One region of the Sodalis sp. RH20 genome, then DNA from elsewhere that is predicted to be linked to it. Evidence: predicted binding sites of a transcription regulator. Region 1 holds the regulator's gene; each other region holds the start of a gene.
The links. Region 1 encodes LexA, which represses DNA repair genes until DNA is damaged. Its sites were predicted from a motif close to TNCTGTATGTACATACAGNA; they were not measured.
Positions count from the first base shown of each region.

Region 2: a site for LexA is predicted at 1,226-1,245, ahead of dinB (DNA polymerase IV). Genes of this name have one in related genera too.
Region 3: a site for LexA is predicted at 1,314-1,333, ahead of sulA (SOS-induced cell division inhibitor SulA). Genes of this name have one in related genera too.

Region 1 is NZ_CP178733.1:4,449,490-4,452,769, reverse strand. Features, by position in the region: gene plsB (glycerol-3-phosphate 1-O-acyltransferase PlsB) at 1-608, opposite strand, end outside; gene ACL2XM_RS20320 (diacylglycerol kinase) at 734-1,102, shown strand; gene lexA (transcriptional repressor LexA) at 1,223-1,831, shown strand; gene ACL2XM_RS20310 (CsbD family protein) at 2,237-2,446, shown strand; gene zur (zinc uptake transcriptional repressor Zur) at 2,678-3,187, opposite strand.
Region 2 is NZ_CP178733.1:3,487,777-3,491,056, forward strand. Features, by position in the region: gene pepD (beta-Ala-His dipeptidase) at 1-109, shown strand, start outside; gene dinB (DNA polymerase IV) at 129-1,214, opposite strand; gene dpaA (peptidoglycan meso-diaminopimelic acid protein amidase) at 1,400-2,137, shown strand; gene ACL2XM_RS16105 (class II glutamine amidotransferase) at 2,108-2,875, opposite strand; gene lpcA (D-sedoheptulose 7-phosphate isomerase) at 2,913-3,280, opposite strand, start outside.
Region 3 is NZ_CP178733.1:2,972,183-2,975,462, reverse strand. Features, by position in the region: gene ompA (porin OmpA) at 1-436, opposite strand, end outside; gene sulA (SOS-induced cell division inhibitor SulA) at 788-1,294, opposite strand; gene ACL2XM_RS13790 (TfoX/Sxy family DNA transformation protein) at 1,504-2,109, shown strand; gene yccS (YccS family putative transporter) at 2,153-3,280, opposite strand, start outside.

The DNA of each region.
Region 1 (3,280 bases):
TGGCGGGCAAAATGAATCATGGCGACGCGTGCCAGCTTCTGCGCGATGGTTTTATCGGTGCCATGCTCGGTCGCCATATAGCGCATGGACAGCGGACGGGAAAAACGCACAAAGCTGTCGCGCCCCAACCACAAGACGGCGATAAACTTCTGGAAACCATTGAGGAGGCGCAACTGGGGCGCCGGCTGGTTCAGCTGCGCTTCACGGCCGGGCGATCGTCCGAACATAACGGATACCGGCACCATCTGGACATCAAGCTGCGGATTATTGCGATGTAAATCCAGATAATCGTGAAACAGCTTCACGGATTCCAGTTTTTCGGAAAAATAGCGAAAAATACGGGGGCCATCGTGGATAAAGACGTAGCGCGGCAAGACGACGCCATCGATCTCTATCGGTATCAGCGGATCGGACAACCCCAGTTGCAGACATTGCGCGCGCAGGGTGAGCAGGTCCGTCTTGGAGTTATAGGGCAAAACATACATCATTGGCCGCAGCGGGTCCAAGCCGGCTTCTTGCCGGGGATTGGCGGGAATGGCTTTACTCCGCACCAGTAGCCTGAGCGGTAAATTCAACAACGTATAATAAATAGTACGCCAGCCTGACATATCTTCGTGAAGCCTCTTGTTAGCATTGCGCCACAAGAATACCAGAAACCGCGCGACAGATCTGTGGTGATGCGAACGAGAAGAAACGGTAATATAGGCACAATTTTTCTTTAGCGCGCAAAATTATGGCAAACCAAACCAACGGACTTCGGCGCATCTTTAACGCCATGGGCTATTCCATAAAAGGATATCGCGCCGCCTGGCGGCATGAAGCCGCTTTTCGCCAGGAAGTGGTGGTTGCCGTGGTGGCGGTTGCCCTTGCCTGTTACCTGGAGCCAGAACCCGTGGCGCGGATTTTATTGATCGGTTCGGTATGGCTGGTGCTGATCGTTGAGATCGTGAATAGTGCTATTGAAGCGGTGGTGGATCGCATCGGGCCGGAGCTGCATCCACTTTCTGGCCGGGCGAAGGACCTGGGCTCGGCGGCGGTGACCCTGGCCATTGTTTTGGCGCTGTTCGTGTGGATAACGCTGTTATGGCGGTATATTCCTTAAAATGGCCGGCGCGGCCGGTCGTCGGCAGGGTTTTATCACATTTTGCAACGCTTGTGGTTTTCAATTGCTGCGGACCTGTATATACTCACAGAAAGACTGTATAAACAAACAGGGGACGGAATGAAAGCATTAACCGCCAGACAACAAGAGGTATTTGACCTCATCCGCGATCATCTTGCGCAAACCGGCATGCCGCCGACCCGGGCGGAGATCGCGCATCGTCTGGGATTTAAATCCCCTAACGCCGCCGAAGAGCACCTTAAGGCGCTGGCGCGCAAGGGCGCCATTGAAATCGTTTCCGGCGCCTCGCGCGGCATCCGGTTATTGATAGAAGAAGAAACCGGCCTGCCGCTGATCGGCCGCGTGGCCGCCGGAGAACCCCTGCTGGCCGAACAGCATATCGAAAGCCATTACCAGATCGATCCCGATCTGTTTAAGCCCCACGCGGATTTCCTGCTGCGTGTCAGCGGCATGTCCATGAAGGATATCGGCATCATGGACGGCGATCTGCTGGCGGTGCATAAAACCCAGGATGCCCATAACGGTCAGGTCGTGGTGGCGCGAATCAATGACGAGGTCACGGTAAAACGCCTGAAAAGACACGGTAACATCGTTGAGTTGCTACCGGAAAACAGCGAGTTTTCGCCCATTATTGTCGATTTGCGCGAGCAGGAAATGTCCATCGAAGGTTTAGCGGTCGGCGTTATCCGCAACGGCAACTGGATTTAACTCACGGTGCTCCATGGCATCCTGAATATCCCTTATCCCGCGTCAGCGAGGATTTTATGGCGGATAACCGGCGACGCGGAATGCGGGTTCGCCGCCATAAAAGTGCTGCGGCGCGGCCGCTGCCGCTAGCGGTATTTATATTTAGTTACAATTAGCGGTGTACGGGCTGATACCTTCTACCTACTGTTTTATTTCACCTTATAGCCCATACGGCGTTTATAACCCTGCCAATATGGTCTAATCATCTGCTGAATAAACCTTATGCCAAATCCCCTGCTATACTTTAGACATAGGGTTAACTTATGACATGCAGGTTTTGGGACGCAATACGTGTCCTCGCTATGCGCTAACAAAACCTGGAGTGGCAGATGTTGACTGAGAAACCGATAACCAAGGAGAACTCCGATGAACAAAGATCAAGCCAGCGGTAATTGGAAACAGTTCAAAGGTAAAATGAAAGAACAATGGGGTAAGCTTACTGACGATGATCTGACGGTAGTTGAAGGTAAACGCGATCAGTTAATCGGTAAGATCCAGGAACGTTACGGTTACGGTAAAGAAGCCGCGGAAACGGAAGTAAAGGACTGGGAAACACGTAACAAATATCGTTGGTAATGATTTTTGGAAATCATGACTAATGATGACTAATGCATATTCACTGTGCGGTTATGGCTTCCTTAAGTGTTCCTACCCAAAGGTACAAGGACGTACCACCTATTTAATATGATCCTATCAGCATTCCTCTGTTTTGCGGCCTCTCCAATGTATTAACCAAACGCGTTATCTCACTTCAGCCATAATAAACGTCATTTGCTCCCGGGTTCTTGTAAAAGCCAAAATGGGACGCTAGCGTTTCTTTATCGCTACGCTATGATCGTGTCCGCAGTCCTGGGGATTGTCACAAGCTTGCACTTCGGCGCATAAGGTACAAAACCCGTGTGCCTCGACGACATTATGGCGCATGGCGAAACCCGTGGCTTGCGCCATTTTTTGCAAAATATCTTCAATGCCTTCGGTTGATTGTTCAGTCACCTGGCCGCAGCGATCGCAGATAAAGAAGGCGGAGGTGTGACTGGGCTGCTCAAAATGGTGGCAAAGAACAAAGCTGTTAGTGGATTCCACTCTATGGATAAAACCTTGTTCCAGAAGGAAATCCAGCGCGCGGTAAATTGTCGGCGGCTTTGCCTGCGGTTCCGTCGCCCGCAGCAGATCAAGCAGGTCGTAAGCACTGATCGCGCCATCCTGCTGTGTCATCAGGCGCAACACTTCCAGTCGCTGTGGCGTCAGGCGCACGTTGCGTTGCTCACATAATTGTTCAGCCTGGCTGAGCAATTGAGACTGATCGGTGGTATTCATAGCGTTTCCCCCACTGCTGATTTCCGCCCTCTATCTTATCATGAAGGCGGAAAAACGCCGAATATTGGCGTGTTTTAACCCATATTGTCACCG
Region 2 (3,280 bases), 960 kb from region 1:
GACCATTACAGGACCGCACTCCCCGGATGAACAGGTGCATATTAAAAGCGTCGGCCAATACTGGATATTGCTTACCGCGCTGCTGAAAGCCATTCCTGAAAAGCACTAAAGCGTAACGCCCCCGCGCCTCAGGAAAGAGGCCGGTGGCGCAAATCGTCTTCCCAATTAAGCATGAGCTGACGCTCGATTTGCGGATCCAATAACGTCACATGCAGCCCCACCAGCCGCACGCCGCGATCGCCGCGCCGCTGCTCCCAGGCCTGCCGCGCAATATGCAGCAAATCCTCTTTGTTCAGCTTCGGCCAGACATGCTCCTGGGTGGTCTGCTGGAAATCGGCGAACTTCAGCTTAATGCCCTGCCGGGCGATATGCAGATCCGGCCTGACCCGGCCAAGGCGTCGCTCCAGTTCCGGATAAAGCTGTTCGATAATGGCCTCGCACTCCACCCAGGCGACGATATCTTCCGCCAGCGTGCGCTCGACGCCGACGGATTTGCGCAGGCGATCGGACGAGACCTCCCGTTCGTCGATACCCTGTGAACGCTCCCAGATCACCCGGCCGAATTTACCAAACTGCCGCAGCAGCGTCGCCAGGTCACAGCGTTGTACATCCAGGCAGGTCGTTAAGCCCATGTCGGCGAGTTTTTTGGCGGTGACTTTACCCACGCCGGGTATTTTGCCTAACGGCAACTGCGCCAGAAAAGCCGGCACGTCCCCGGGAGTAATCACATACTGTCCGTTGGGCTTATTCAGGTCCGAAGCAATCTTGGCTAAGAATTTTACCGGCGCCACGCCCGCCGAGGCGGTAAGGTTCAGCTCGTCGGCAATCTGGCGGCGGATGGCCTGGGCCATCAGCGTAGCCGACCCGCTGTGATGATGGCTGTCCGTCACATCCAGGAAAGCTTCGTCCAGCGACAGCGGTTCAATCAGCGGCGTATACTGGCTGAATATATGCCGGATATGTTCCGAGGCTTCTTTGTAGGCCGCCATGCGCCCGGGCAGCAGTTTTAAATGCGGGCAGAGTTTCAGCGCCATGGCGGTCGACATGGCGCTATGCACGCCGAATACCCGGGCCGGATAATTAGCGGTGCTGATGACCCCGCGCCGGTCCGCCCGGCCGCCGATGGCGATGGGGATATCGCGTAAAGTCGGATCGTCGCGCATTTCCACCGCCGCGAAGAAGCAATCCATATCGACATGTATGATTTTACGCATTTATCCCCCTTAACTGTACAAGTATACAGTAAGGCGACGAATTTATACAAAACGTATCTTGATAAATATACAGGCAGTGATATCTTGTCGCTGTTTTAGTTGTTTTACTTGCCGTTTTTTAAAGGGTCCGCCGACAACGCCCCGTTGCCCGGCATCTTTATTATTTTGACTACGCAGGAATGATAATGGGCAAAATCGCGCTGTTGTTTGCGATATTGTTTTGTATACCGGCCATGACGTCCGTCAGTTATGCCAGTGAGCAGGCGCAGACGCAGGTATCGAAAGAATTAAAAGCACAACTATTAGGCTCACCGGTTTTTATTCAGATCTTCAAAGAAGAACGAACGCTTGAACTGTATGCCAAAATGGGTAATGAATACCGCATGCTGGGCAGCTACCGCATTTGTAATTTCTCCGGCGGCCTGGGTCCGAAACGCCGGGAAGGGGATTTTAAAAGCCCGGAAGGGTTTTATTCAATTACCAACCGTAACCTAAATCCGAACAGTCATTATTATCGGGCGATAAATATCGGTTTTCCCAACGCCTACGATCAATCGCAAGGCTATTCCGGCGCGATGCTAATGATCCATGGCGACTGCCGTTCTATTGGCTGTTATGCCATGACCGATGGATATATCGCCGAAATTTATCATTATGTGGAAGCCGCGTTGCAAAACGGACAGGCCCAGGTCAATATCCATATTTTCCCGTTCCGGATGACCGAGGCAAACCTGCAGCGCCACCGTTTTTCGACGTATTATCCTTTCTGGCGTTCACTTGAACCGGGTTATGCCTATTTTGCCCGCTACCACCAGCCGCCGGCGGTGGCGGTCGTCAACGGTCAATACACCATCAACGCGCCGCTGCAGTTAAACAGCGGCACCCCGGTGATTTCACAGTTCGCGCTCTCCGAAACGAAATAATACGCTCTCCCCTGGCGCAATCTTGTGCCAGGTTTCATTCCCCGTCAGCGGCTGCGTGGCGATAACGGTGACCACGTCGTTTGGCGTGGTCTGCTGCTGGAAATCGATCTCCACATCCTGGTCAAGCAATGTCGCCTTGCCAAACGGCGCCCGCCGGGTGATCCAATACAGATTGGTGGAACAATACCCCATCACAAAACGGCCGTCCGACAGCAACATATTGAAGATGCCCTTTTGCCGCAGCTCGCCGGCAAGCACCGCAATATAGCGAAATACCGCCGGCCAGTTAGCCGGGGTGCGCGGATAGCGCGCCGCCAGCCGGGCCAGCAGCCAGCAAAAGGCATATTCGCTGTCGGTTTTCCCCACCGGGCGATAACAGCCGGTATCCAACTGGCGAAACCCCCGCAGCTGGCCGTTATGGGCGAAGGTCCAGTTGCGTCCCCACAGCTCGCGGGTAAACGGATGGGTATTTTCCAACGACACCTTACCGCGGTTGGCCTGGCGGATATGCGACACCACCGCGCAGGATTTAATCGGATAATCCTGCACCAGCCGGGCGATAGGCGAATTGAAACTCGGCAACGGATCCTTGAAGGTCCGGCAGCCCATGCCCTCGTAAAAGGTGATACCCCAGCCATCCTTGTGCGGCCCCGTACGGCCGCCGCGTTGTACTAACCCGGTAAAGCTGAAGCAAATGTCCGTCGGTACATTGGCACTCATCCCGAGCAGTTCGCACATGACCCGTCTCCTATGCCAGGGCGTCTGAACGCCGTAATTACGCGCCCGCCGCCATCTCTTTTTCAATCAGTTGGATCAGGATATGGATCGCCTTGATATGGATTTCCTGAATACGATCGGCATAACCGAAATGCGGCACACGGATTTCCACGTCGGCGGTGCCGGCCATCTTGCCGCCGTCCTTGCCGGTGAGCACGATGACTTTCATGCCTTTGGCGCGGGCCGCCGCCACGGCGCGGATGATATTGGCCGAATTGCCGGACGTGGAGATGCCCAGCAGGACATCGCCTTTATTACCCAGCGCTTCCACGTAACGTGAAAAGACAAAGTCGTAGCCAAAATCATTGCTGACGCAGGACAGGTGGCTGGGATCGGAAATGGCGATGGCCGGATACGCCGGGCGGT
Region 3 (3,280 bases), 1.5 Mb from region 1:
GACGACCACCGGCTCCATTAGCATAGTTAGCTTTGGAGTCAGCACGCCATACCATACCACCCAGACGGGTATAGATATCCAGGTCATCGTTAAGCGGGTAGCTCAGTTTAGTGGTCAACTGAATGCCCTGGGCTTTAAATGCACCGTTATCAACGCTGCCTTTATAGGCCATACGACCCAGCCAGTCATAACCCAGTTCAAACCCTAAGTAAGGGTTAGCCTGGTAACCAACAAAAGCACCTGCGCCGATTTGATCGTTGCGGGTTGGGCCATTGCCGATGCGGCTGTCATAACCGTTACCGTAGAACCCGGTATCGTGATACTGGGACCAGCCCAGTTTACCACCGGTGTACCAGGTGTTGTCTTTCGGAGCGGCTTGCGCTACGGTCGCGAAACCCGCCAGTGCCACTGCAAGTGCGATAGCTGTCTTTTTCATTTTTTGCGCCTCGTTATCATCCAAATAGGCAATGAGCTCTTAAAGCTAATTTAAATATTCCATTGCCAGTGTCCATGCTCTGGGTTTGTACATCGCCCTTAAAAGGCGTTATAGAGCAGCCCTGGCGAATTAAAGTCTACAACGAAGTAGGAAACTTACAAGTAAGATGTAGTAAGCCGCTAATAAAAAACAGCGTTTCATATAGGCTTTATTGATGATAGGGACGAAAAAAGTGATATCGCTTTAGGCGCCGTTGCGGGCGGGGAACCGCGTATATACTGGATTGTTCTGAGTTACAGGGGCGGAAATCACAAGATGCGACGCCCCTAATGAGATTAATCTTAAATTTACTTAATGATACAAAGTAGAATGAATCTTTAAGCCTGAAAACTGTCCAGATTTCCGGCAAACCTCATTTTGCGGGTACATGATGAACCCATAAGTGCCGCCATGCTGCGCTGCGTCACGCAGGCGAATTTTCTCATCCGCCGTCAATTCCGTCGGAAACCAGCCCAAAATGACGCTGTAATTCCCCGTCCAGAGTGCTTTCTCCATGGCGGCGACGGTATCGAACGCGGTGCGATGGCGCAACTGCACCATTTTTTCCAGGGGCAGGCCCGACTGTTCAAGCCAGGGGCGGCTCAATCTGCGAGACGACGTAAGCCAGAGCAGCCAGCGCGACTGCGTGCCCAGCAGACGCAGCAACGGCAACAGAATATTCCCCACAACCGGCTGATCCTCGAAATAAACCACTTCGCTGATAAAACCCTGCTCCGGACGGGCCGTCGTGCTGTCGATCGGCTGTTCACCCTGGCTTGGCTGCGTCCGAGAAGAATTGGCATGGTATTGAGTCTGCATTTTGTGTCCGCCCCTGTGTCACTGTATAAAAACACAGTATAGAGGTTTGGCGCGAAAATCAATCAAAAATTTAATGACCTTCGCAGAATTGCCACTTAATGATCGTCGCGCCGAGATTAAGTTGAAAACCGCTGGGAAAATACCGTATTTTTATGGGCTGTTGCGAATTTTGAGTAAGGAATCTCGCGGTCCACAACAAGGAGAAGTTCATGGAAGTACTACATAAATGCCGCATTGCACAGGCTAAAAACTGCTTTTCTCCCTTGGGTGATATTTCCACCCGTTCACAGTTCGGCGGGTACAGCATCGCCGCCGATAAAATCATGTTCGGCCTGATTCTGGACGGCGAACTGTACCTGCGCGGCACCCGGCAAAGCGAGCATATCTACCTCGGGCAGGGAATGAGCCGGCTGATTTATACCAAACGGGGCCTGCCGGTGGCGCTTAACTATTATCACGTCGATGAACGCCTGTGGGAAGACGTACACACGCTGCTGGACCTGGCGCGCCGCGCCATCGACGAGGCCAGGCAGGAAACGCGCATCAAGGCGGCCAGCTTGCGGTTAAAGGATTTGCCCAATATCGGGCAGGGTATCGAGCGCCTGTTATGGAAGGCCGGTATCAGGGATATCGATGCCTTGCGCTATTACGGCGCCAAAAGCAGCTATTTGAAACTGCGTAAAATCAAGCGGAACCTGGGCGTCACCGTGCTGCTCGCGCTGGAAGGGGCATTGTCAGGGCGCCACTATGCCGCGTTGCCCCAGGTGCAGCGCAGCGAGCTTCTGGACTGGTTTTCGCGGCTCCCCTGCCGCTAGCCGCCGGTTAATGCATGCCGCCCGGCGGCGGCATGCGGCGCCGTCACTGTTTTTCTATGTGCTGTTTACGCTCAATCAGTTCCGGCAGCAAATCAAGCAACAGGCTGATTTGCTGCAAAACCAGCTGTTCCCTGGCTTCCGGGTCCGGCAACAGCCGCTGGATGCGCGCGATAAGCCGTTCCCGTTCCTGTTCCACCCGCTGCGCGAAATGCTCCTGGCATTGCAGCGCGTCGTCCACATAACAGACGGCATCGTCCAGCACCGCCATCAGCGCCGGGTCAACAATGCGCTCCCGGTGCGCGCCAAGCGTCGAGATGTAGCTCAGCAGGGTGTGATTCAGGCACAACAGGCGAAACGCCGACTCCAGCAGCTCGCTGCGGGTTCTCGGCTCCGCCGCCATATTGGATACCACCGAGGCCAGCTCCGCGTCGCGGTTATGGGCATCCCGCCGCGCTACGCGGTATTCCAGGCGGTTATCCCTGCCCTGATGATACTGCACCAGAATGGCGTCAAGGTAGCGGCAGTTGGCCGCGAGGCTGTTGTTCACCACCACCGGCAGGCGGCGAAAACGCCAGTCCGGCCAGATAAAGCTGACCGCGGCCCAGGCGATGGCGCAGCCGACAAAGGTGTCGAACACCCGCGGCACCGCCACATCGAATCCCTCGCCCAGCAGGTTAAAACACAGCATCACCAGCAGGGTGATAAACATGGTCGCCTGGGCATATTGCACGTTGCGAAAGGCAAAAAACAGCGTACCGCTGACCACGATCAGGATCAGTTGACCTTCGATGGACGGGACAAAATAGAGGATCGGCAGGCCGATAAGGATACCCGCCAGCGTGCCGATTATCCTTAACGCCAGCCGGCGACGCGTCGCCTGGTAGTTGGGTTGGCAGACGAACAGGCTGGTCAGCAGGATCCAATAGCCGTAACGCATCCCGCTGAGCTGGATAAAGGCATAACCGACGCACAGCACCAGCGACATGCGCACGGCATGGCGAAACAGCGCCGAGTCCGGGCTCAGGTTGCGGCTGATGCGCATGCGGATATCGCTCCAGCCGGTCAGCTTATCGTCGGCCAGATTGTTCTCTTCCGGGCTGTTGCGGGCAACCGCCTGTTCCGACTCAATGGTGGACAACTGCGCGTCGATAGCGCGCAGGTTGTTCAGCAG